2 linked regions of the Gemmatimonas phototrophica genome follow. The protein of the gene in region 1 interacts with the protein of each later gene in a pairwise test. Links are inferred from orthologs where the notes say so. Each region holds a gene or a part of one and is shown on either strand. Other genes may lie near its edges. The genes, in order: ctaD and GEMMAAP_RS16100.

The links.
Region 2: the proteins of ctaD (region 1) and GEMMAAP_RS16100 interact in binary tests that used the Escherichia coli proteins (3 or more experiments, as listed by UniProt). The link is inferred for Gemmatimonas phototrophica from one-to-one orthologs.

Annotation. Positions count from the first base shown.
Region 1 is NZ_CP011454.1:744,638-755,410, forward strand. Bases 3,090-6,077 are described here. They hold ctaD (cytochrome c oxidase subunit I), read left to right. Parts: upstream 3,090-3,635; coding sequence 3,636-5,519; downstream 5,520-6,077. Other genes in these bases: coxB (cytochrome c oxidase subunit II), read left to right, coding at 3,090-3,595; GEMMAAP_RS03240 (cytochrome c oxidase subunit 3), read left to right, coding at 5,521-6,077. Outside these bases: GEMMAAP_RS03220 (methyl-accepting chemotaxis protein), read right to left, coding at 1-752; GEMMAAP_RS03225 (ABC transporter substrate-binding protein), read right to left, coding at 749-1,816; more of coxB, read left to right, coding at 2,306-3,089; more of GEMMAAP_RS03240, read left to right, coding at 6,078-6,210; GEMMAAP_RS03245 (cytochrome C oxidase subunit IV family protein), read left to right, coding at 6,218-6,541; GEMMAAP_RS03250 (cytochrome c oxidase assembly protein), read left to right, coding at 6,762-7,667; GEMMAAP_RS03255 (SRPBCC family protein), read left to right, coding at 7,664-8,572; GEMMAAP_RS03260 (hypothetical protein), read left to right, coding at 8,974-9,549; GEMMAAP_RS03265 (acyltransferase family protein), read left to right, coding at 9,546-10,742; dacB (D-alanyl-D-alanine carboxypeptidase/D-alanyl-D-alanine endopeptidase), read left to right, coding at 10,747-10,773. UniProt on the Escherichia coli protein: Cytochrome bo(3) ubiquinol oxidase is the terminal enzyme in the aerobic respiratory chain of E.coli that predominates when cells are grown at high aeration.
Region 2 is NZ_CP011454.1:3,803,480-3,814,245, reverse strand. What follows is about bases 2,549-5,529. They hold GEMMAAP_RS16100 (pyridoxal phosphate-dependent aminotransferase), read left to right. Parts: upstream 2,549-3,444; coding sequence 3,445-4,614; downstream 4,615-5,529. Other genes in these bases: GEMMAAP_RS16095 (alpha/beta fold hydrolase), read right to left, coding at 4,647-5,529; GEMMAAP_RS16105 (DUF3429 domain-containing protein), read right to left, coding at 2,933-3,388; GEMMAAP_RS16110 (DUF4184 family protein), read left to right, coding at 2,549-2,813. Outside these bases: GEMMAAP_RS16120 (RidA family protein), read left to right, coding at 1-252; GEMMAAP_RS16115 (type IV pilus twitching motility protein PilT), read right to left, coding at 277-1,770; more of GEMMAAP_RS16110, read left to right, coding at 2,028-2,548; more of GEMMAAP_RS16095, read right to left, coding at 5,530-5,591; GEMMAAP_RS16090 (DUF4334 domain-containing protein), read right to left, coding at 5,657-6,196; GEMMAAP_RS16085 (RNA polymerase sigma factor), read right to left, coding at 6,217-7,566; GEMMAAP_RS16080 (YciI family protein), read left to right, coding at 7,582-7,941; GEMMAAP_RS16075 (alkaline phosphatase family protein), read right to left, coding at 7,968-9,581; GEMMAAP_RS16070 (DUF4956 domain-containing protein), read left to right, coding at 9,699-10,766. UniProt on the Escherichia coli protein: Shows aminotransferase activity with methionine and histidine as substrates, and to a lesser extent also with phenylalanine.

The sequences.
Region 1 (10,773 bases):
ATAAGCTCGGCGTATTCCTGGGCCACGCCACCAAAGCGGAGATCAATCTCCGGGTCGCGCAGATCGCCGGCGCCAATGGCCATCATCTCGTCGCGCAGCTGCACCAGCGGATCGGTCACGGCCCGCGCCGTGGACAACCCGAAAAAGGCGGCTACGCCAAAGGCCAGGGCCACCACCACGGCGAGACTCGCCTCGGCATTGAAGAGGCCGTCCCGCATGGACTCCATGGAGGCGTCCGCCCCGCTGCGTGCGCCTTTGCGCAGGGCCTGCAGTTCGTTCTCGATGGCGTCCATGTCGCGCGTGGTTTGCGCGAGCACGCGGTCGGCGTTGGCCGTTTGCCCCGCCACCTGCCACGCGCGTGTCACCGCAATGCGCACTTCGAGGGAGGCCTGCAGTCGTCCGATGTTCTCCAGGTGCCGCCGTTCGCTCGAGTTGAGCGCACCACGGCCCAGGGCATCATTGCGCAGCTGTTCGGCCTGCGTCACCAACGTGCGATACACCTGTTCGTCGTCGCTGGTGCCGGTGCTGAGGTAGCGCAGCCCGGCGACCAGTTCGCGCAGCACGGTGTTGGTGGCGCGTTCAATGAACTCCGACCGGTCGGCCAACGCGCGGACCGTGTTTTCGGCGTCGCGATTACTGCGCGAGAGCCCGTACCAGCCCAGGAGACCGGCCACGAGCAACAGCGTGATGGAAATCCCGAAGCCCGCAATGAGTCGGGCGCGAATGGTGGTGAGGCGCCAGATACCGCTCATGGCCGACCTCCCGATCCGCTGGCCGGCCCCGTGGGGGGCTCACCGGGCACCCGGGTAATGACCACCGTGCGTCCCTTGATGTCATGGTTCTTCTCGAAGGCAATGCGGCCCACGACGCCATCCACCGACGGCGCCCCGTTGCCAACTTGCTCCAGCGCGAGCCGCAACGCCGCCCGCGTACGCACCCCATTCGCCACGGTGCGCCCAACCACGATCGCGGCGTCGTAGGCCAGCGCCGCAAACATGTCGGGGGCGCGGCCAAAACGGGCCTTGTACGCGGGCAGGAAATACTGGGCTTCTTTGCTGGAGGCCCGGGACTCATCGAAGAAGGCCACGTAGCGCGCACCGGCGGCATCGCCGTCCTCTTTCATGTTCTCCGTGCCATCGCCTCCAATGAAGGGCACCGTGATGCCTTTGCGGCGCAACGCGCGCATGAGTTCCAGAGCATCAGCGCCGTCACCGGGAAAGAGCAGCACATCGGGGGCGAGCGACGCAATGAGCGCCGCGTAGGCGTCAAACTCCACGACGCCGGTGAGGTACGGGTCACGCATGACCACCGCGCCCCGCCCCTGTTCGAACGTCTGGGCGAAGGTGGCGGCCCAGTCGCGGCCGTAGGAATCGTTGCGATACACGATGGCCGCACGGCGGGCACGCAACGTGTCGAGCACCCACTGAGCGGTGTACATCGCGGCGTTGGCGTCCGAGGGCGATACCCGGAAGAACCACGGGCTGATCCCGCTCAGGCGCGGCGACGACGAGGTGGGGGAGATGGCGACCACGCCGTTGGCGCCGTCGTGTTCGGTGTCGGCGTACACCGGAATCGCTTCGAGCGTATTGCCGCTTTCGGGGTGTCCCACCACGGCAATCACGGAGGGATCTTCGCGCAGTTGCTGGGCGACCCGCACTGCACTGTTGGCGGTGGAGTCTGGCAGGCGCACGCGAAACCGCGGGCCACCGCCCTGTTCATTAAGCCGGGCGACCGCGACTTCGACCCCGTGCACCACCTGGATGTAGTTCGGCGATCCGGGAATGGCACCCACGCCAATCGCGAGCGGGCCGGACATGGCACCGTCGTCTGCCCGCCGACAGCCGGCGCTGGCAAGGGTGAGCGCCCAGGACGCCAGCAGCGCTAGGGGAACTCGACCGCAGTGGGGACGGCGCGCTACCGCGGCGAAGGGCGTCGGGGGCCCGGAGGGGCGGGAAGGTGGCACGGAGGATTTCACACCGAAAAGACGATCCGGACGGCCCCCCGGAAACGGCATATAAATCTCCGATTTTTAGCCGTTTTCGACCGGTTCATTAGGACCGCTTTCGGACTGAAAAACCCTCTAAAAATTGTTTAGAAAGTTATGGACTCAAGAAAAGTCTGACAAACCCCGAAAAGACTCAAAGAATTGCTTGCGAGGTTTTGAAACCACGGTTTAGCTTCGCTTCAGTAGTCCCACCACCCCTCCCTTTGCCTCGTGCCCGGTTCCTCAAAAACCGCGCACGGGGTGAAGGGATCCCACACTCCCTCAGGAACCGGCATGGTTGGCACGTTCCGCCCGCGGCGAATGGCTTCCGCTGCGCTGCTGGGCGCTCTGGCCCTCGGGCTCGCAGCCTGCGGCGGCGAGTATCCGAATTCGACGTTCAATCACAACACCGACTTCAACGCGGACATCGACGCGTTGTGGGACAAGCTCCTGTTCTGGGGCACGATTGTCTTTGTCGGCGTTGAGGCTGCTCTCGTCTACACGATTTTCCGTTTCCGTCGTCGCCCTGGTGCGCCGACGCCCAAGCAGGTGCATGGGAACACGGTGCTGGAGATCACCTGGACGGCCATTCCCGCCGTCATCCTGATCTTCATCGCCATCCCCACCGTCCGCACGATCTTCAAGACACAGGCGAAGGCCGCTCCGGACGCATTGCAGGTCGAAGTCATCGGCCATCAGTGGTGGTGGGAGTTCAAGTATCCCCAGCTGGGCATCACGACGGCCAACGAGCTGTATCTGCCCAATGGGCGGACGGTGAACTTCCAGCTCAAGACGATCGACGTGCTGCACTCCTTCTGGATTCCCCAGATGGGCGGCAAGCGCGATTTGATCTCGAACCGCACCAACTACCTCTGGTTCACGCCGAACAAGGACCTGCCGTCGTCGGCGTGGAACGGGTTCTGTGCCGAGTTCTGCGGCCCGTCGCACGCGAACATGAAGTTCCGCGTGTACACGGTGACGCCGCAGGAATTCGACCAGTGGTCGGCGCACCAGAAGCAGAACGCGATCTTCCCGACAGTGGCAGCGGCACCGGCACCGGCTGCCGTGGCTCCGGTCCCGTCGGGAACGGGTGCGACCCCGGTGTTGCTCGCCTCCGTGCAGGGCGCGCAGCCGGTGGCGGCCGATTCGGCCGCTCCCGCCGCGGCTCCTGTCCCGGTGTGGGCATTCCCCCGCGAGAAGTTGGAGTCGGAATTCAAGTACACCATTCCGACGGCCAAAATTCCGGTCTCGGTCACCTTCGATGAGTCGCTGCTGGCCAAGGGCGACGCCGAGAAGGGGCGTCAGCTGTACAGCAAGTCGACCTGCATCGGCTGCCATGCCATTGGTGGCACGCCGTTCAACATGGCGAACGTGGGCCCGAATCTGACGCATGTCGGGACGCGCTACACGATTGCTGGTGGTCTCTACCCGAACGACGCGAAACATCTCGCCTACTGGATCAAGAACGCTCCGGCGCTCAAGCCGGGCAGCCTCATGCCCACGCTCGGCAAGGGGCTGACCGATCCGAAGACGAAGATGGTCGTGACGATGGGCGGTCTTACCGACGCCGACATCGCGGACATCGTGGCGTACCTGCAGGCGCTCAAGTAAGACGCCGTCACCGACTCACGCTTACCTGACTCTCGACACGATGGCTACCATCGCTGCTGCGCCCCCATACACCCAGGCCAAGGCCGCACCCGTTGATACCGGGTTGTGGTCCTGGCTCACGACGGTGGACCACAAGCGCATCGGGGCGCTCTATCTCATTACGGGGTTGTTCTTCTTCGTCGTCGGTGGCCTCGAGGCCGCCGTCATTCGTGCACAGCTGGCGGTTCCGAACGGCACGCTCGTGTCGGCGGACATGTACAACCAGCTGTTCACGATGCACGGCACGACGATGATCTTCCTCGCCGTCATGCCGCTCTCCGCGGCCTTCTTCAACTTCCTCATCCCCCTGCAGGTCGGGGCTCGTGACGTCGCCTTTCCACGACTGAACGCGTTCTCCTACTGGATCTACCTGCTGGGCGGCATCTTCATCACGGTGCCGATCTTCTTCTCGGTGGCACCGGACGGCGGCTGGTTTGGCTACGCGCCGCTCAGCACCAAGGCGTACTCGCCGCAGATCAACATGGATTTCTGGGTCATCGGCCTGCAGATCCTGGGTATCTCGTCGCTGGCCGCCGGCTTCAACTTCATCACCACGATCATCAACATGCGGGCGCCCGGCATGTCGCTCATGCGCATGCCGATCTTCACGTGGATGTCGTTCGTGGTGCAGTTCCTGGTGGTGCTGGCCTTCCCCGTCATCACCATCGCGCTCGTGTTCCTGCAGTTCGACCGCTTCTTCGGTACGAACTTCTACACGGTCGCCAAGGGCGCCGACCCGTTGCTCTGGCAGCACCTGTTCTGGGTGTTCGGCCACCCCGAGGTGTACATCCTCATTCTGCCGGCCTTCGGTCTCGTCTCCGAAGTGCTGCCCACGTTCTCGCGCAAGCCGCTCTTCGGTTACCCGGTCATGGTGTACTCGGGTATCCTCATCGGCTTCCTCGGCTTCGGCGTCTGGGCGCACCATATGTTCTCGGTGGGCATGGGGCCCATTGCCGACTCGGTCTTCTCGCTCGCGACGATGCTCATCGCGATCCCGACCGGCGTGAAGATCTTCAACTGGATGGCCACCATGTGGGGCGGTCAGATCCGCTTCACCGTCGCCATGAAGTTCGCCGTCGCGCTCGTCGCGCTGTTCACGGTGGGTGGTATCTCGGGCGTCATGCACTCCTCGCCCCCGGCCGACCTGCAGCAGACCGACACCTACTTCATCGTCGCGCACTTCCACTACGTGCTCTACGGCGGTTCGGTGTTCGGCATCTTCGCCGGCACGTACTACTACTTCCCGAAGATCACGGGCCGCTTCCTTTCGGAGAAGCTCGGCAACTGGCACTTCTGGATCTCGCTCATCGGCATGAACCTCACGTTCTTCCCGATGCACTTCAGCGGGCTCCTCGGCATGCCGCGCCGCTACTACCAGTACGACGCGGGGCAGGGCTTCGAGATCTTCAACCTGATGTCCACCGTCGGCACGCTGATCCTCATGATCGGTACGCTCTTCGGGCTCATCAACATCTGGAAGAGCTGGAAGGGTGGTGAGATGGCGTCGAGCAACCCCTGGGGTGCCGCCACCATCGAATGGTCCATTCCGTCGCCGCCGCCCGACTACAACTTTGCGGAGCTGCCGCAGATCAAGTCGCGCTATCCCATGTGGAATACGAAGGAAGGCGCGGAGCTGGTGCACGAAACCACGTACGAAGAGGAGAAGGGGCGTCACATCCCCACGTCGCAGGAGTTGGGCATCACCATGCCGAATCCTTCGATCTGGCCCCTGATCACTGCGGCCGGCATCATCACGATGTTCTGCGGCCTGCTCTTCCTGGAAAAGAGCACGACCACTGGCGTTGCGATCATGCTGATCGGCACGCTCTGGTGGGTGGGCTCACTCTACAAGTGGCTGCTGACGCCGCTCGAGGACCATCACTGAGATGAGTGCCACTACTGTTTCCGCTTCCCACGGGGATGGCCACGCGCACGCGGGCGGCCATCACACCTCGCTGGGGCTCGACAACCGCAAGATCGCCATCTGGGCCTTCATTGGCTCAGAATGCATGCTCTTCGCCTCGCTGATCTCCACGTACCTCATCTACAAGGGACGCAGCCCGCAGGGGCCCTTCCCGCATGAGCCGTGGACCAATCCGGCGACCGGCGAAGTCATGAAGCCGATCCTCGACATCCCGGTCACCTCGGCGTCCACCTTCGTGCTGCTGATGTCGTCGGTGGCCATGGTAATGGCGCTGAACGCCGTGCAGACGAAGCACGAGCCCAAGGTCTCCACGTGGGACAAGATCAAGGGCTCGTCCAAGCTGTGGCTGTGGATGACTGCCGGCCTCGGCACGGTGTTCCTTGGCTTCCAGGCGTACGAGTTCACGTCGTTCATCAACGAAGGGCTGACCATCCGCACGAACCTGTTCGGGTCCAGCTTCTTCACGCTCACCGGCTTCCACGGCGCGCACGTGACGGTGGGTGTGCTGTGGCTCTTCACGCTGCTGGCCATTGACTACAAGCGCGGGTTGCAGCCCAAGGATGCCCTGCTGGTGGACATCGCGGCGCTGTACTGGCACTTCGTTGACGTGGTCTGGATCGTGATTTTCCCGCTCATTTACCTGATCAAGTGAGGCGCTGATGTCCGGACATTCCGAAGCTCACGCGCACCCCTCGGTCGGCACGTACGGCAAGATCGCCCTGATCCTCACGATCATCACGGTCTTTGAGGTCTCGGCGTACTACATCCCGGCGTGGGAATCGAGCGCGATCTACGTGCCCAGCATGTTGAGCATGTCGGCGGTGAAGTTCTTCCTGGTTGTCGCCTACTACATGCACCTCAAATACGATCACAAGCTGTTCCGGGCGCTGTTCACCGGACCGTTTCTGGTCGCCGGCCTCACGCTGATCGGCTTGCTGTTCCTGTTCAGCAAGCTGGTCATCCGGTTGGGGCTGCTGAGCTAAACAGCTCGTCGAACGTTTGACCCGGAACCCGAACGCGCGATTCAGAACTGATCAGTTCTGGGTCATGAGTTCGGGTTTTGAGTTTTGGGTTGGACTGCGGTTCAACCGTCGACCCGAAACTCGAACCCAGAACCCAGAACCCAAAACTGATCAGTTCCGGGTTGTGAGTTCGGGTGTTGAGTTTTGAGTTGCTCATCCGTTGCCTGATTAGATTTCGCCTATGTATCTGCTTCATCCTGTCGCCCGCCTGTCGCTTACGGAGTTCTCGGTCCACCCGAGCACAACGATTGGCATTGCCCTCTTTGCCGCGGCGTATATCTGGCGCGCGAAACAGGGGCCCAGTGCGGCGGACCGGTTCCCCGTTGGTGTGACCGCCGACAGCGCGGACGCCAATCAGCTGGACGCTGCGGCGGCGCCAGCGGGGCCAACGCCCATGCAACGGCTTGCCTACTTCTCGTCGCTGGTGCTGCTGTTCTTTACGCTGAACGGGCCGCTGCACGACCTGAGCGATTTCTATCTGTTCAGCGGGCACATGGTGCAGCACCTCATTCTCACGCTGGTCGTGCCGCCGCTCATGATTGCCGGTACGCCGGGATGGATGCTGCGTCCCATGTTGCGCCGCGCCGCGCTGTTCCCGGTGGCGCGCAAGCTCACCAGCACGGCGTCGAGTTTCGTGATCTTCAACGTGGTGCTGGCCTTGTGGCATTTGCCGCCCATGTACAATCTCGCGCTGGCCAACCACGGCGTGCACATCCTGCAGCACCTCATGTTCATCGCGGCGTCGGTGCTCATGTGGTGGCCGCTCATGTCGCCGCTGCCGGAATTGCCGCGGGCCGCCTATCCGGCGCAGATGCTGTACTGCTTCCTCATGGTCATCCCCATGTCGATCATTTCGATCTACATCGCCATGGCGGATTCCCTCTTGTATCCCGCGTATGCGGTGGCGCCGCGTATTCTGGGCATCACGCCATTGCAGGATCAGCAGTACGGTGGGCTGATCATGTGGATCCCGGGCGGCGTGTTCTTCTATGCGGTCATGACCGTGGTGTTCTTCAAGTGGTCGGCCCGCGGGGAAGATTCCGAAGAAAGTGCGCAGGTGGGGTGGGTGCCGCGGACGCAGCCATGAAGCGTCCGGTGAAGGGCAAGACCAGTGGTCGTGGGGGCAAGCCGCTCCGTCGCGGCGCCAAAGCCAACGCCGCTCAGGACGCGGCCGAGGAACCGCGCGAGGTACGGGCCGGCACGCAGGCGGGCTACCACGCTCCCACCCGCGCGGCCCATCGCAAAGGTCTCTCCAAAAAGCTGGTCGAGAAGGAGCGCGAAGAAGCCCCCGCGCGCGAGCAGCGGGAGCGGGAACAGCGCGAGTACGAACGTCGGCAACGCGAGATGCGCGAGCAGGAGCGGCGCGACCAGGAACTGCGGGACCAGCCGAAGCGGGAGCCTGCACCGCGCGCGCGCGGGGCGAGCATCGCACCGCGTGGGTCATCCACTCAAGGCGCCCGGCGGAATGGCCCCCTGAGCACGTCTGCGGCCGGCAAGGGGGCGCCACACACCAAGGCGCCGCACGCCAGGACGCCAGACGCCAGGACGCCAGACGCCAGGACGCCGCACACCAAGACGCCAAACGCCAAGACGCCGCGCCCGAAAGCACCGAGTGCGGCGCCGGTGGTTCGCCCGCCAGTGCCTGCCGACGTGCCCAGCGCGCCTGACAGCGGACTCACGGTGCGCGTCTCGCGCATTCTCAACGTGCCCGCCAGCGCCGTGTTTCGCGCGGTCAACGATCCCGACAAACGTAGGTGGGCGCCCACGCAGCTCTTTCGCATCGTGAGCGTCCTCGCGCCGCGATTCATTCGACTGGCCTTCCCCGACGGCACCCTCGTGGCCATGTCCGTCGCCCGGCAAGGGAACGCCCGCTGCACGGTGAGCCTCGAACTCACCAAACTGCCCGTTGGCACCGACGAGCGCATGGTGAAGGCCACGTGGGACGAAGCCCTGTCGGGACTCCAGGAACAGCTGGACGCCAGCTGGGACTGACCGCGGCACGGGTGACGGAGAGGTGAGATGTCTGATGGCGGATGTCAGATGTCTGAGGGTGAGCTGGAAACTGCGTTATGGGTTAGCGGGTTACCGAGTAACAGCGGAACTGCAGTTACGACCGCTGTTCCCCACGTGAGTGAGGGGCAGGTACGCGCCGATGCCAGCACTCGCACCTCTCACCTCGCTTTCATCGCGCCTCTCACCTTCGATATCCATCGCACCTCGCGATTCGCAACGCTCTCTCCTCTACGTCGCGACTCGCAACGCTCTCACCTCCACGTCGCGACTGGGCGGCCCCTATCTCGCGATCGTCGCCCCTCGACAAACTCCGTTGGTGTAGCGACACTCCGACAGATCGCTCCCGCGCCCATCGACCACGCCCTTCGCCCAATCGCCTCATGTCTCCGCGCCCCCGACTTGCCGCGTCGCTGACGCTGGCTGCGCCGCTTGCCCTGCTGCTCGCCGCCTGTGGTGACGGGTCCGGGGCCAAAGACTCATCCGTCAGTGGCAACAAGCAGGCCGCGGCGGTTCCCCAGTGCGCCAATGCCGATACCACGGCGCTCCGTCGTGCAGTGCTCGACTACATCACCACCGCCGATCCACTGCCGCAGCGGTTCCTAAGCGCCTTTGGGACCGATTCGGCGCTCCCGGAAGACGGCTTCAAGGCGCTGCAGGACAAGGGCCCCACGTACTTCTACAACGACAACCCCAAGAATCAGGCGCAGGTGCGCCAAAAGCTGGCCGATGCCGGGCCGTACACCTCCATGCTGGTGGTCTACAAGGGGCGTACCGAAAGCGATAACGGCAACACCGTCACCTTCTCGCTGGGTGGCCACTACATCGGCGGCGAGCACGAAGGAAAGGTCTCCCCGGTGCGACAGATCATGGTGCGCTGCGACAGCACCGGGGCCTGGCGGTTGCCGAAGCCGACCACCGCGCCGGCTGCTGCCAGCCCCGCGGACGCCAGCAAATGACAGGGTCCCTGAAGACGGAGCGACTCGTCTCGCTTGACGTCTTCCGTGGCATGACCGTCGCCGGGATGTTGCTGGTCAACAATCCCGGCACCTGGTCGGCGATCTATCCGCCGCTGCAGCACGCGCCGTGGCACGGCTGGACACCCACCGATCTCATCTTCCCGTTCTTCCTCTTCATCGTCGGCATCACCACGGAGCTGTCGCTGCGGGTGCGGCGGGCACGGGGCGACGATGACCAGGCCATCCTGCGACAGATTCTCCGTCGCGGGGCGCTCATTTTTCTCTTCGGCTTCCTGCTCTCCGGCTTTCCGTTTTTCACCTGGTCGTCGTCGCTCGACGGCGCGTCCTTCGGGGCCCGGGTGCTGGATCGCATTGAGCATTGGCGCGTCATGGGCGTGCTGCAGCGCATTGGATTGGCCTACATCGTGGGCGGGCTGCTCACCTGGCGCACGTCGGTCAAACAGCAGGTGGCCATCTTGGCGGCGTTGCTGCTGAGCTACTGGGCCCTCATGACGCTGGTGCCGGTGCCGGATACCGGCGTGCCGGGCCGCTTTGTGCTCGATAAACCGGACCAGCTGCTGAGTGCGTGGCTCGACCGCGTGGTGTTGGGCACCAACCATCTGTGGGTGGGGGGCAAAACGTGGGACCCCGAAGGGCTGCTCAGCACGCTCCCCGCGGTCGGGACCATGATCTGCGGGACCTTTGCTGGCAAATGGATTGGCGAGCAGCAGCGTCCGCTCGCGGAGCGTCTCGCCGGCCTCTTTGCCGTGGGCGCGCTGGCCATGATGCTCGGCGCCATCTGGCATTGGGTGTTCCCCATCAACAAGAACATCTGGACGAGCTCGTACGTGGTGTTCACGGCCGGGATCGGGGCCGTCTCGCTGGCTACCTGCATGTGGCTCATCGATGTGCAGCAGCTGCGACGCTGGACCCATCCGTTCGTCATTTATGGGACGAATCCGATGCTGGCCTTTCTGGGCTCCGGATTGATGGCCCGTTGCATCTCGTCCATTTGGACGTGGGAAACGCAAAACGGAACGCGGACCTCGGCTCAGGGGTTTGCCTTCACTACGATGTTTGCTTCTTGGCTTCCGCCGCGGGAAGCGTCGTTTGCTTACGCCGTCAGCTTCGTGGCCCTCTGGTATCTGATCCTGTGGGCGGCATGGAAGCGCGGATTCGTACTCAAGGTCTGACGTCATGAACCGTTGCATTTGCTGGTGTGCA
Region 2 (10,766 bases), 3.1 Mb from region 1 along the record:
CCGGGCGGCATCTCTGCGGAAACGAAGCAGGTGATGGAAAACATCAAGCGCACGCTGGCGGCGGCGGGGCTGGGAATGGACCGGCTGGTGAAGTGCACCGCCTTTCTGGCCGACCTCAAGGAATGGCCGGCCATGAACGAGGTCTACCGCTCGTATTTCAGCAACGGCAAGTATCCGGCGCGGGCCGCGGTACAGGCCACGCTGCTGTCCGGGGCGCGGGTGGAACTGGAGTGCACCGCGGCGGCCAAATAGGCACGCCGAGGACAGGGGCGAGGCTTACTCCTCGCCCGCCACGTTGTCGATGTTGTGGCCGAGGGCGCGCAGCTTGGCGCTCATTTCCTTCTTTTCCACGGCCTTCACATACGCCTCTTCGGCCTCAATCGTTTTGCTCTTCACCAGATTGAGCAGCGCGTCGTTGAGCGTTTCCATGCCCAGCTTCTTCTGGGTCTGAATGATGTTGGGAATCTGTACCGTCTTGCCCTCACGAATGAGGGCGCTCACGGCCTTGTTCACCAGCAGGATTTCGCGGGCGGCCACGCGGCCGCCGCCAATCTTCTTGCACAGCGTCTGCGAAATGACACCCTTGAGCGATTCGGCCAGCATGATGCGGATCTGATCCTGCCGGTCGGCGGGGAACTGGTCCACAATACGGTTGATGGTGCTGGCGGCCGTGCTGGTGTGCAGCGTCCCGAACACGAGGTGGCCGGTTTCCGCCGTCTCCAGCGCAATGGCAATCGTTTCCAGGTCGCGCAGCTCACCCACGAGAATGATGTCGGGATCTTCGCGCAATGCGGCCCGCAACGCACTCTTGAACGACTGCGTGTGCACCCCCACCTGCCGTTGCGTGATGAGGCACTTCTTGCTCTGGTGGACGAACTCGATGGGGTCTTCGATCGTGATGATGTGATCGGAGCGGGTCCGATTCACGAGGTCCACCAGCGCGCACAGTGTCGTGGACTTGCCGGAGCCAGTGGGCCCGGTCACCAACACGAGTCCCTTGGTGAGATGGCACAGGGCCTGCACTTCGGGGGAGATCCCCATCTGTTCCACCGTCACCGTGTTGCTGGCAATCGTCCGAATGACGGACGCCACTCCGTGCCGATCACGCAGCACATTCACACGGAAGCGCGACACGCCCTCGATTTCATGGGCGAAGTCGGTATCCCACTGGGTGTCGAATTCCTTCTTGTTCTTGTCCGGCATGATGGAGCGCATCATGGCGGTCACGGTTTGATCATCCAGTGCCGCTTCGTCTTCAAGACGCAGCAGATCGCCACCCATGCGGAAGATGGGCGGCTCTCCGACCCGCAGGTGCAGGTCGGCAGCGCCGCGTGAGCACTGGATGCGCAACAGCTTCTCGAGCGCCGCCTTGGCCGCGTCATTGGAATGGAACGGACCAAACGGCGCGTCCCCTTCGCGTTTGCGGACAGTGCTCTGATCGGTGCTCGGCTCACCCGTGCTCTCGCGTTCCACCCACGGACGAATATGAATGCGGGTCGTCGAGGCGTCTGGCTCCTGTTGCACCAGCCATTGCTTCTCGTTCCACGTGTACGTGAACTTGATCCCCTCGGCGGCAACAATGGCCGCGCGGTCCTCCGGCCCTGCCAGTTCGCCGACCAACGCGAGCACCTGAGATTGCGACAAAACCTGCGTGCTCACCTGCTGCAACCCATTGGGGGTCATGCAGCGAATAGGCGCGTTGGTCTCGAGGAGAATCTGTGTGGCGGCGCCTGATTCCAGGCGCGGCAGGACCTTGTCGAGTTGGGGCACGCTGTTACGGCAGTGGCGAAGGGGGCGGACAACCTGCCACGGAAGGCGTTACGGCTTCGGAACGCCACCGGGCAATGACAGGACGAGTTCACCGGCCATTCGGAAACGTTTCGCACGCCGGGGGGCGTGGCCGCCCGTCACACGCCCGTGGCGCAACCGTGGTGTCTTCGGGACGAAGTCGTCCGGAAATCGTGGCGTGGCCCGCCGATGATTCCTGACGTCCGCGATGGCCCGAGGGTCCCTCTCGCCCGTGATACGTGCCCGCTACCCTGCTTGCGCACCAGACCCTCGTCTTGCCGCTCAAGATGAAGTGGCCACGCCATTTCTCCGGGCTGGCGCTTTGCCTGGGGAGTATGGCGCCAGATCTGGAGTTCATCTTCCGACTGGCCGACGACTGGATCTTCAGTCACACGGTATCGGCCCAGCTCTGGTTTACGGTACCGTTGGTTCTGGTGCTGCATCGGCTCCTGACCCGGATCGTGTTCCCGGTGCTGCTCCCCTACGTCCGAGACGTCTCATGGTTGCGGCTCCATGATCTCGCCGCCCTTGAGCCCGCACGAGGCCTGGCTGATTGGGGGCGCGTGGCCGTGTCTGCCTGGATCGGGGGAATGTCGCACGTGGTCCTCGATGGCATTACCCACGGCAATCATTCCGGGTGGCTGGTGCCGTGGTTTCCCTTTCTGCGCACCCCGGTTCCCCACCTAGGCAGCACCGCACCGTTGCACGACGCCCTGCAACTCTGGCTCACCATCGGCTTCGGGATCGCCTGTGCGCTGATGTGGCGCCGCATTGCCGCTCAACGGCTCCTGTGGCGCTGGAAAAACGTGGCGCCCCAGCAGCTCCCCAAACGCCCCCGGACCCACGGCATCCAGGTTCTGCGGGTGCTCACCGTATGTGCCGGCGTCGGCGTCCTCCTGGGGGCCAGCCAGCCGGCCCACGCACCCAAAGCCACCGCGGCGGCGCTGGCGTTTGGGGCCATAGACGTCGCCGCACTGGGAGCGTTGCTGATCAGCCTGTGGCTAAGGCAGAGAAAGGCAGTGTAAAAGCGTCATGGGTTATGGGTTATCGGGTCACCGGGTTAACGCGGTAACCGCAGTTCCGCAGTTACTCGGTGACCCGATAACCCATAACCCATGACGCTTTTCCAGCAGTTCACTGCAGTTCAAAGCAGTGCCGGGATCATTGCCATCGTGCACAGTAATCCCAGAACGCTCATGACCGTGCGTATGCGCCCGTTCCACGACGGCAGGAGCCCGCTCTGCGAGGCCGACCGGTCCCAGGCGAGCTGCAGCACGCTCGACGCGACCACCATGCCGTAGCCGGCCAGCAGAGGGACCTGTGGCACCATGGCCATCAGGCCGACGATGGATGGCATGGCCGAAAGGATGAGCCGTGGCAAGCTGGGGGTGTCCGGCGCTCGCACGAGTTCCGCTCCCCACCGCGCGCCACCCAGAAAGCTGAGGGTGAGCCCGGTGTACATGAGGAACACCACCTTGGCCGCTTCGGCGTACTCACCCCTGCCGTATACCAGTGCGAGGCAGACGAGAAACGGGATCAGCCCGGAGAGGCAGATCAGCCAGAGCGCACGGGAGGGCATCGGGGACGGAGAATTGGGCATACGGAAATAGTGCCACGATATGGCGCGAGTCGGAATCGGGCGGTAGTCTCTCGCCCATGCCATCCACAGCCACACGCCTGTCCGTCTTTACGGAATCCGTCATTCGCGGCACCACTCGGCTCGCGAATCAGCATGGTGCCATCAATCTCTCGCAGGGCTTCCCCGACTTCGACCCGCCGGAGGTCCTGCTGGAAGGGCTGGAGCGAGCGACTCGCGGACCGTTTCATCAGTACGCCGTCACCTGGGGAGCACCACGCTTCCGTCAGGCGCTGGCCAAAAAGATCAGCCACTTCACGAAGCTGGATGTCGATCCCGACCAGCACCTCGTCGTGACGTGCGGCAGCACCGAAGCGATGATGGTGGCCATGATGACGGCCTGCAATCCAGGCGACAAGGTCATCGTCTTCTCACCGTTCTACGAGAACTATGCGGCCGATGCCATCCTGTCCGGCGCCGAGCCCATTTATGTGCCGCTGCATCCGCCGGGCTTCGGCTTTGACGAAGACGATCTGGCCAAGGCCTTCGCGCAGCAGCCCAAAGCGATCGTCATCTGCAATCCGTCCAATCCCAGCGGGAAGGTCTTCACGCGCGACGAACTGCTCACCATTCTCAAGTACGCCGAGCAGTACGACACGTGGGTGATTACCGATGAGCCCTACGAGCATATCATTTACGCGCCGCACGAGCATGTGTACTTCAATACGCTCCCCGGCGCCTTTGAGCGCACGATCACCTGCAACTCGCTGTCCAAAACATACTCCATTACGGGATGGCGCCTGGGCTACGTGCACGCGCCGGCCGGAGTGATCAACCAGGCCAAGAAGGTTCATGATTTTCTTACCGTGGGTGCCGCTGCCCCGCTCATGGAAGCGGCGGTAGGCGCGCTGGAGCTCCCGTCCTCGTACTACGAAGGACTGACGCAGCTCTACACCGCCAAGCGCGAACTCTTTCTGGATATTCTGCGCTCAACCAGGTTGCCATTTACCGAGCCGCAGGGCGCGTACTACGTGATGGTGGATATCAGCGCGCTGGGCTTTGCCGACGACACCAAGGCCAGTGAATGGCTCATCAAGGAGGTGGGCGTGGCTGGCGTCCCCGGCTCCAGCTTCTTCCGTGAACCGGTCAAGCATCTCATTCGCTTCCACTTCGCCAAGCGTGAAGAAACACTGCGCGCCGCTGGAGAGCGGTTGGGCTTACTCACCGTTCGGGCGAACGCCGGGCGCTAACTGCTGCACGGAGAGGGCGGGGCGCTGAACGCTCAGCGCTCCGCCAGAAACCCCAGCACATCGGTCACGGTGCGCCGCGGGTCTTCTTCCTGTGGTACGTGGCCAAGTTCGGGATACATGACCAGTTGAGCCATGGGCAACAGCCGCTGAAAGCGTGCGGCCTCCGATGGTGGAATGAGCTTGTCTCGCCCCCCCCACAACATGAGCGTGGGCGCCGTAATGCGGGCAATCAGGGCGGTATCAGCGCCCGGCGCGGATTGGGCAAAGCGCGCCTGCACGGCGGCCCGGTTGCCGGCACGCAGCGCGAGTTCGTAGTACCGCGTCACCATCGCGTCGGAGACCAGCGCCGGATTGCCGTACACATCCTTCACGCTCGACTCCACCACGCTGCGCGGGAGAATGCGGGTGAACAGCCACGAGAGCGACGGTGTGCGGGCCAGCCGAAAGCCAATCGGTACCGAGGCGGACGTGAAGGCAAAGCCGGCAGGATCCACCAGCACCAGCTTCCGCACTCGCTCCGGGTGTCGCGCCGCCACGTTCCAGGCAATCTCTCCCCCCAGCGAATTGCCCGCGATATCTACCCGCGCGACCTGCAGGGAATCGAGCAGCGCCGTCACGAAGCGGGTGTAGCGCACCATACGATAGTCATCGCGCGGGTCGGGGCCGGTCAGCCCGAATCCGGGGAGGTCTACCGAAATGACCCTTCGGGTTCCTCGCAGCGTGCCCGACCATCCCTCCCACGTATGCAGACTCGACGACGTGCCATGCAGCAGCAGAACGGGCACGCTATCGGCCTGGAGGCCTTCGTCGCGCAGGTGCACCTGCAGCCCGTCAACCGGGCGGAACACCGACGGCGGCGGTGCCCAGCGGGGGGCCAATTCGGCCACCGTCCTGTCGGGGGCCGCAACGGCCGAGTAGCCGAGCAGCAACAGCACGGTCAGCATGAAGCCAACGGTCAACCATTTCGCGAGGCGCATGCGGCAATGTGCCACGTGGGTGCTGCGCGTTCAAGCGCGAACAGGTTGCTTATACCGATGAGTGGCTATGCCGCCCCCGCAGCGGCGTCGACCACGCCCTCGAACTCCAGCACAAAAAAGAACGGCGGCGCGTCACGCATATCCATGAGCCCCAGCAACGTGCGATCGTCTACGCGCCGAAAGCTGTCCATGATGGGCAAGTGATCGTACACCATGGTTGCGGTAACCACACCGCGCACAATCATGGCCCGCAGGCGGGCGCGCGGCGCTCGTGTGGTCAGCAGCGGCAGTCCAAGGCGGAATAGCCAGCCGGCCACCGTGCTCTGCGACAGCCAGGGCCAGCGGGCAAGGCCGAGGGGGATACGCCACGGATCCACCGACACTCGCGCACCACCGCGGAGAAACACCAGCGGATGCACCTCTTCGTCGGAAACAAAACTCTTGCCGTGCCACGCATACGACTCGAGCAGGCCATCCATGAAATGACCGGTTGGCAGACCGCGTCCGCGCCAATGCCCGTACAGCTCCGCACAGGCAACAGGCGGCAGTTCGTCAAAACGCGCCAGCGCGTCGGCAGTGGACGTGCCACGCGTCGTGGCCTGCATCAGCCATTCCTCCCGTGGATTCATCCGCGCGCCCCCGCGGCCAATGCCGCCTCACGCTGGCGTGTCCAGTAGCGCCGCACCGGAACCGATGCGGGCAAGGCCAGTGCGGCATTGAATGCGTCTACGGCTCGGTGGTACTCCCCCGCTCGCGCGCGCAGCGTCCCATGCACGGCATGCCACTCCGGCCAGTGGGCAAACATCGTGGCGTCGGCCTCCAGCGCGTCCAGCGCCTGCGCCACCTCACCACATTCGGCGAGCGCCACGAGTCGGGACAGACGGGCCATTGGAGAGGGGGCGATAGTAAGCAGTCTGTCGTACGCCGCCACAATGACGGCCCACGGGGTGTCGGTCCACGAACGCGACAGCGAGTGCGCGGCGGCGATTTCCGCCTCCGCATGATAGCGCGTGAATTGCGCGCCGCTGGCCGAGGCATCGAGCGCCCGCACGCCACGAGCAATGAGCCGTGCGTCCCAGCGCGACCGATCTTGCTCCCGCAACGATACCACGTCGTCACCATCGGCGCGGGCCGGCAGTCGCGCGGCGGTAAAACAGAGCAGCGCGAGCAGCGCGTGCGTGTGCGGCTGCGCCGTCTCCGGCCACTGGGTCAGGATCGTCACCAGTCGCAGCGCTTCCTGACACAGGTCCCCACGCACCAGCAGATCTCCACCGGTGGCCAGGTGCCCCTCGGCAAAGAGCGCGTAGCACACCGTCAGCACATCGTCCAAACGGATCGGGACCTCGGCAGCGCTGGGGACCACGAACGACGCCCGCGCGTCGCGTAGGGTGCGCTTGGCGCGCACGAGCCGTTGGGCCACGGCCGACTCCTCCGCACGCAGCAAGCGCGCAATTTCCGGAACGCTCAACTGCGCCACGCACTTGAGGGTCAGCGCGACGCGTGAGTCCGCCGAGAGTGCGGGATGGCAGCACATAAACAGGAGCCGGAGCTGGTCGTCCCCCAGCGGGGTCTCGTTCGCGGTGTCATCCGGTTCCGGAGACGCGACCTGGTCGGCCTGCCCATCGTCTGCCACCAGCCGTCGCCCTGCCCGGAGGCGATCGAGGTAGCGGCGGTGAGCTACCCGGGTTAGCCAGGCCAGTGGTACGGTTGGGGCCCCGGAGACCGGCCACGTACGGGCCGCCGCCACAAAGGCGTCCTGCACCGCATCTTCTACGGTGTCCCACTGTCCGGTGCCGTACTTTCGCAGCAGCACGGCGGTCAGCGCCGCCGCCGCACTCCGGAATCCCTGCGGATCGGTCAGCAATGTCATCACGCTGGACGCCTCGGCCACGGCGGATGTCGATTCCGTGGCCAACCCTGCGTCACCTGGATACCAGGACGCGCCGGTACGCGGTGCTTCCGAATCCACGGTCACAACCGGAGAGTTTTCATGTCCATGTTCATGCTGCTGTTGTCTGACAATCCCAGCGACTACGCCGAACTGTCGCCCGCCGAGCTGCAGGCAATCGTGGCCCGCTATTCGGCTTGGGCGCAAGAGCTGGGCGCGCAGGGGAAGCTGCGTGGCGGGGAGAAATTGCGCGACGAAGGCGGGAAAATCGTGCGCCGAGAAGGCGGCGCGCTGGTGGTGCGCGATGGCCCGTACGCCGAACTGCGCGAAATCGTGTCCGGCTACTTCCTGATCGACGCCGCCGACTATGACGAAGCCGTGGCCATTGCCCGGTCGTGCCCACATGCCGACTCCAGTGGGCACATTGCGGTGCGGGAAATCGAGGTCACGGGCGGCGCCTGAGACGCGGCGCCCGCGACGGGGCGGCGTTAGCGGATGGGGAGCGCGACGCCGTCCACGGGTTCGAGCACTTTGACTCCCAGCAGCTGCGCCAGGGTGGGGGCAATGTCCACCGTGCGCACAAACTGGGAGCGCACGCCGGGGGTGACCCCGAAGCCCGCAAAGAGCAACGGTACGTGGGAGTCGTAGTCACGGGGGGACCCGTGCGACGCGATGTTGCCGCCCCAGGTGGAGAGCGGGTCGAGCGTAATGACCGCTTCCACATTGACGGTGGCGGGGAACTGATGCGCCCACCGACGTGCAATCACGTCGGTGGCCGTATCGGCCAGCAACGCCTGAAAGCGGTCTACCCGAGCCACGCCGGGGACCGCACGGATCTGGTCCAGCAGAAACGCCATGGCGCTGTCGAGATCGGCTTGCTTGCGGAACGCCCGCCGATCCGCGAGCACGATGTTCACATCGGTCTCAATGGCGAAGGTATCCACCTTGAGGGCGCGTAGCTTGTCGCGCAGCGCCGGCACGATGGAGGCCAAAGACACCCGACGCGGGGGGGGCTGCATGCCGGGCGGCGCCAATTCGGGAATGGTGCCCACGCCGTGGTCGGAGGTGAGCACCACGGTGATCGCCGACGAATCGCGCAGCTTGTAGAGAGAATCGAGGAACGTGCCCACGGCGCGATCCACGCGCAGCACCTGATCGTGCATTTCGCGCGAATCGGGGCCGTAGTTGTGGCCAATGACATCGGTGGCCGACAGCGATACCGCGAGCAGATCCGTCTGCGGACCCGTACCGAGCTTGAGGGATTGGAGTCCGTGCAGCGCGAAGGCCAGCACCATGTCGTCCATGAACGGCGTGATGCGGATATTGGCCCCCGCGTCCATCACGTCCTCAGTGAGGACGTGCGGGAAGGTGACGTTGCGTCCAGCCATTTCAATGGGGACACTGTCCTTTTCGGTGTACGCACTGTCGGGGAGCAGCAGATTCCACGCCTTGCCCGCGAACCCTGCCACCATCTGGCGGTCGTTGAACTGGGCGACCCACGACGGGAGATCCTTGCGGTAATACGTACTGGTGAGAAATCGGCCGTCGATGGAGTACCAGTACACGTCAGTTTTCGCGCGCCCCACGGGCAAAATGGCGCCGCGATCCTTCATGGACACGGAGAGCGTCTTCGCGCGCTTGTCGGCCGCGGTCATCCAGTCCACCAGCGTGGTCCCACGAAAGCGGGTGGGAGACGCGCCGGAGCCATACCCACCCGCGACCAGCGGGGCGGCCTCATCGTCCACGCCAATGGCGTTCATCATGATGCCGGTACTGCGCGGAAAGCGCCCGGAGAGTAGCGTGGCGTGGCCGGGGGCCGTTTCCGTTATGGCGTGATCGTGGTGCGCGGCCGAGAAGCGGGCTCCACCGCGCGCCAAACGGGCAATGCCGCCGGTCAGCTGTGCCCCGTAGCGGTCCACGTAATCGGCCCGGAACTGATCGATCGTGATCAGGACCACCAGCGACGGACGCTGTGGCGGTTGCGGCCGAGGCGCCACGGCGGGACGGGCCCGCGTCGCAGTGGAAGCCTCGGAAGGAGCTGCGGCGCCCGCCATGCAGGCCAGTGTGAGTGCCACGGGCACCCAAGGTATGGAACGCTTCATGGGCCGAATGTATGGCGCGAACGCCTGTGACGCACGATACTGGACGCGATTCCCCCTTGCCGCCCGTCGGCGAGGAGCCGGGGAAGGGGCGCCAGCGCTTCCTTCCCCGTCGTACCCGTGAGCCGGTCGAATGGCTCACGCCGCCTTCTCGAACATGGAACTGATGCGTCACTCGTGGAGCGTGTGGTCATGAGCGTGGGCAGCTGGCGCAATACACCGGCTACCCGCGTCATCCTGCGTTGTCTGGTCTACTACACCGTACTGGTGGGTGGCACGGCGCTGCTGGTGCTGCGCGGGGCTCGCTGGCTGCCACCGTCGCTGGAGGCGCTCATGGGGCTGGGCGCCGAGACGGCACCCACGGCGACCTCGTTCCGAGACCTCGCGAACGCGGCGCCCACTTCGGGACTCGACGAAGCCACGCTGGCGCTCACCGTGGGGGTCGCCATGGCGGCGGCGGCCCTGCTGTCGCTGCCGGTGGCCTGGATCTATCTGCTCACGCGCGCCAAGCGCGGGTATCAGCAGTCGGTCGTGCAGCTGCTGGTGGTGCTCCCCACCGTCGTTGCGGGCATCGTGTTGCTGGTGAAATACTCGCTGGCACTGGCCTTCTCACTGGCTGGCATTGTAGCGGCGGTGCGATTCCGCAATTCGCTCGATGATTCCAAGGACGCCGTCTATGTGTTTCTCGCCACCGCCATTGGGCTGTCGTCGGCAGTGAACCTGCCGGTGGCGGCCGTATTGTCGATGGGATTCAACGTGCTCGCGCTCGCGCTGTGGTACACCGACTTTGGCAGCGCACCCATGGAGCTCGATGGGCGTCTGGCGGAGCGCAAGTTGGCCCGCGCCAAGCAGATGTCGCGCACCGGCACCTTTGTGGCGCGCATGGATGATGAGGTGCTCAAGAACATGACCACGGAGCAGCTGGAGGGGCTGGCCGATCGGGCCTGGCGCCGTGCGAAAGCCAACAACATGACCACCGAAATGCCGGTGGTGGTGGAAGAGCGTACGCTGCGATTGACCACCTCCAATGCCAACGGTCTCCGGCGGGTCCTCGAGCCTCGCCTTTCGGAGTTCACCAAGACCTGGCGCTTTGGGGGGATGCAGGTGGGTGATGAACTGACCGTCCTCGAGTATCGTGTACAGTTGCGCAAGAAATCCGGACCGGATGAACTGCTGTCGCTGGTCCGT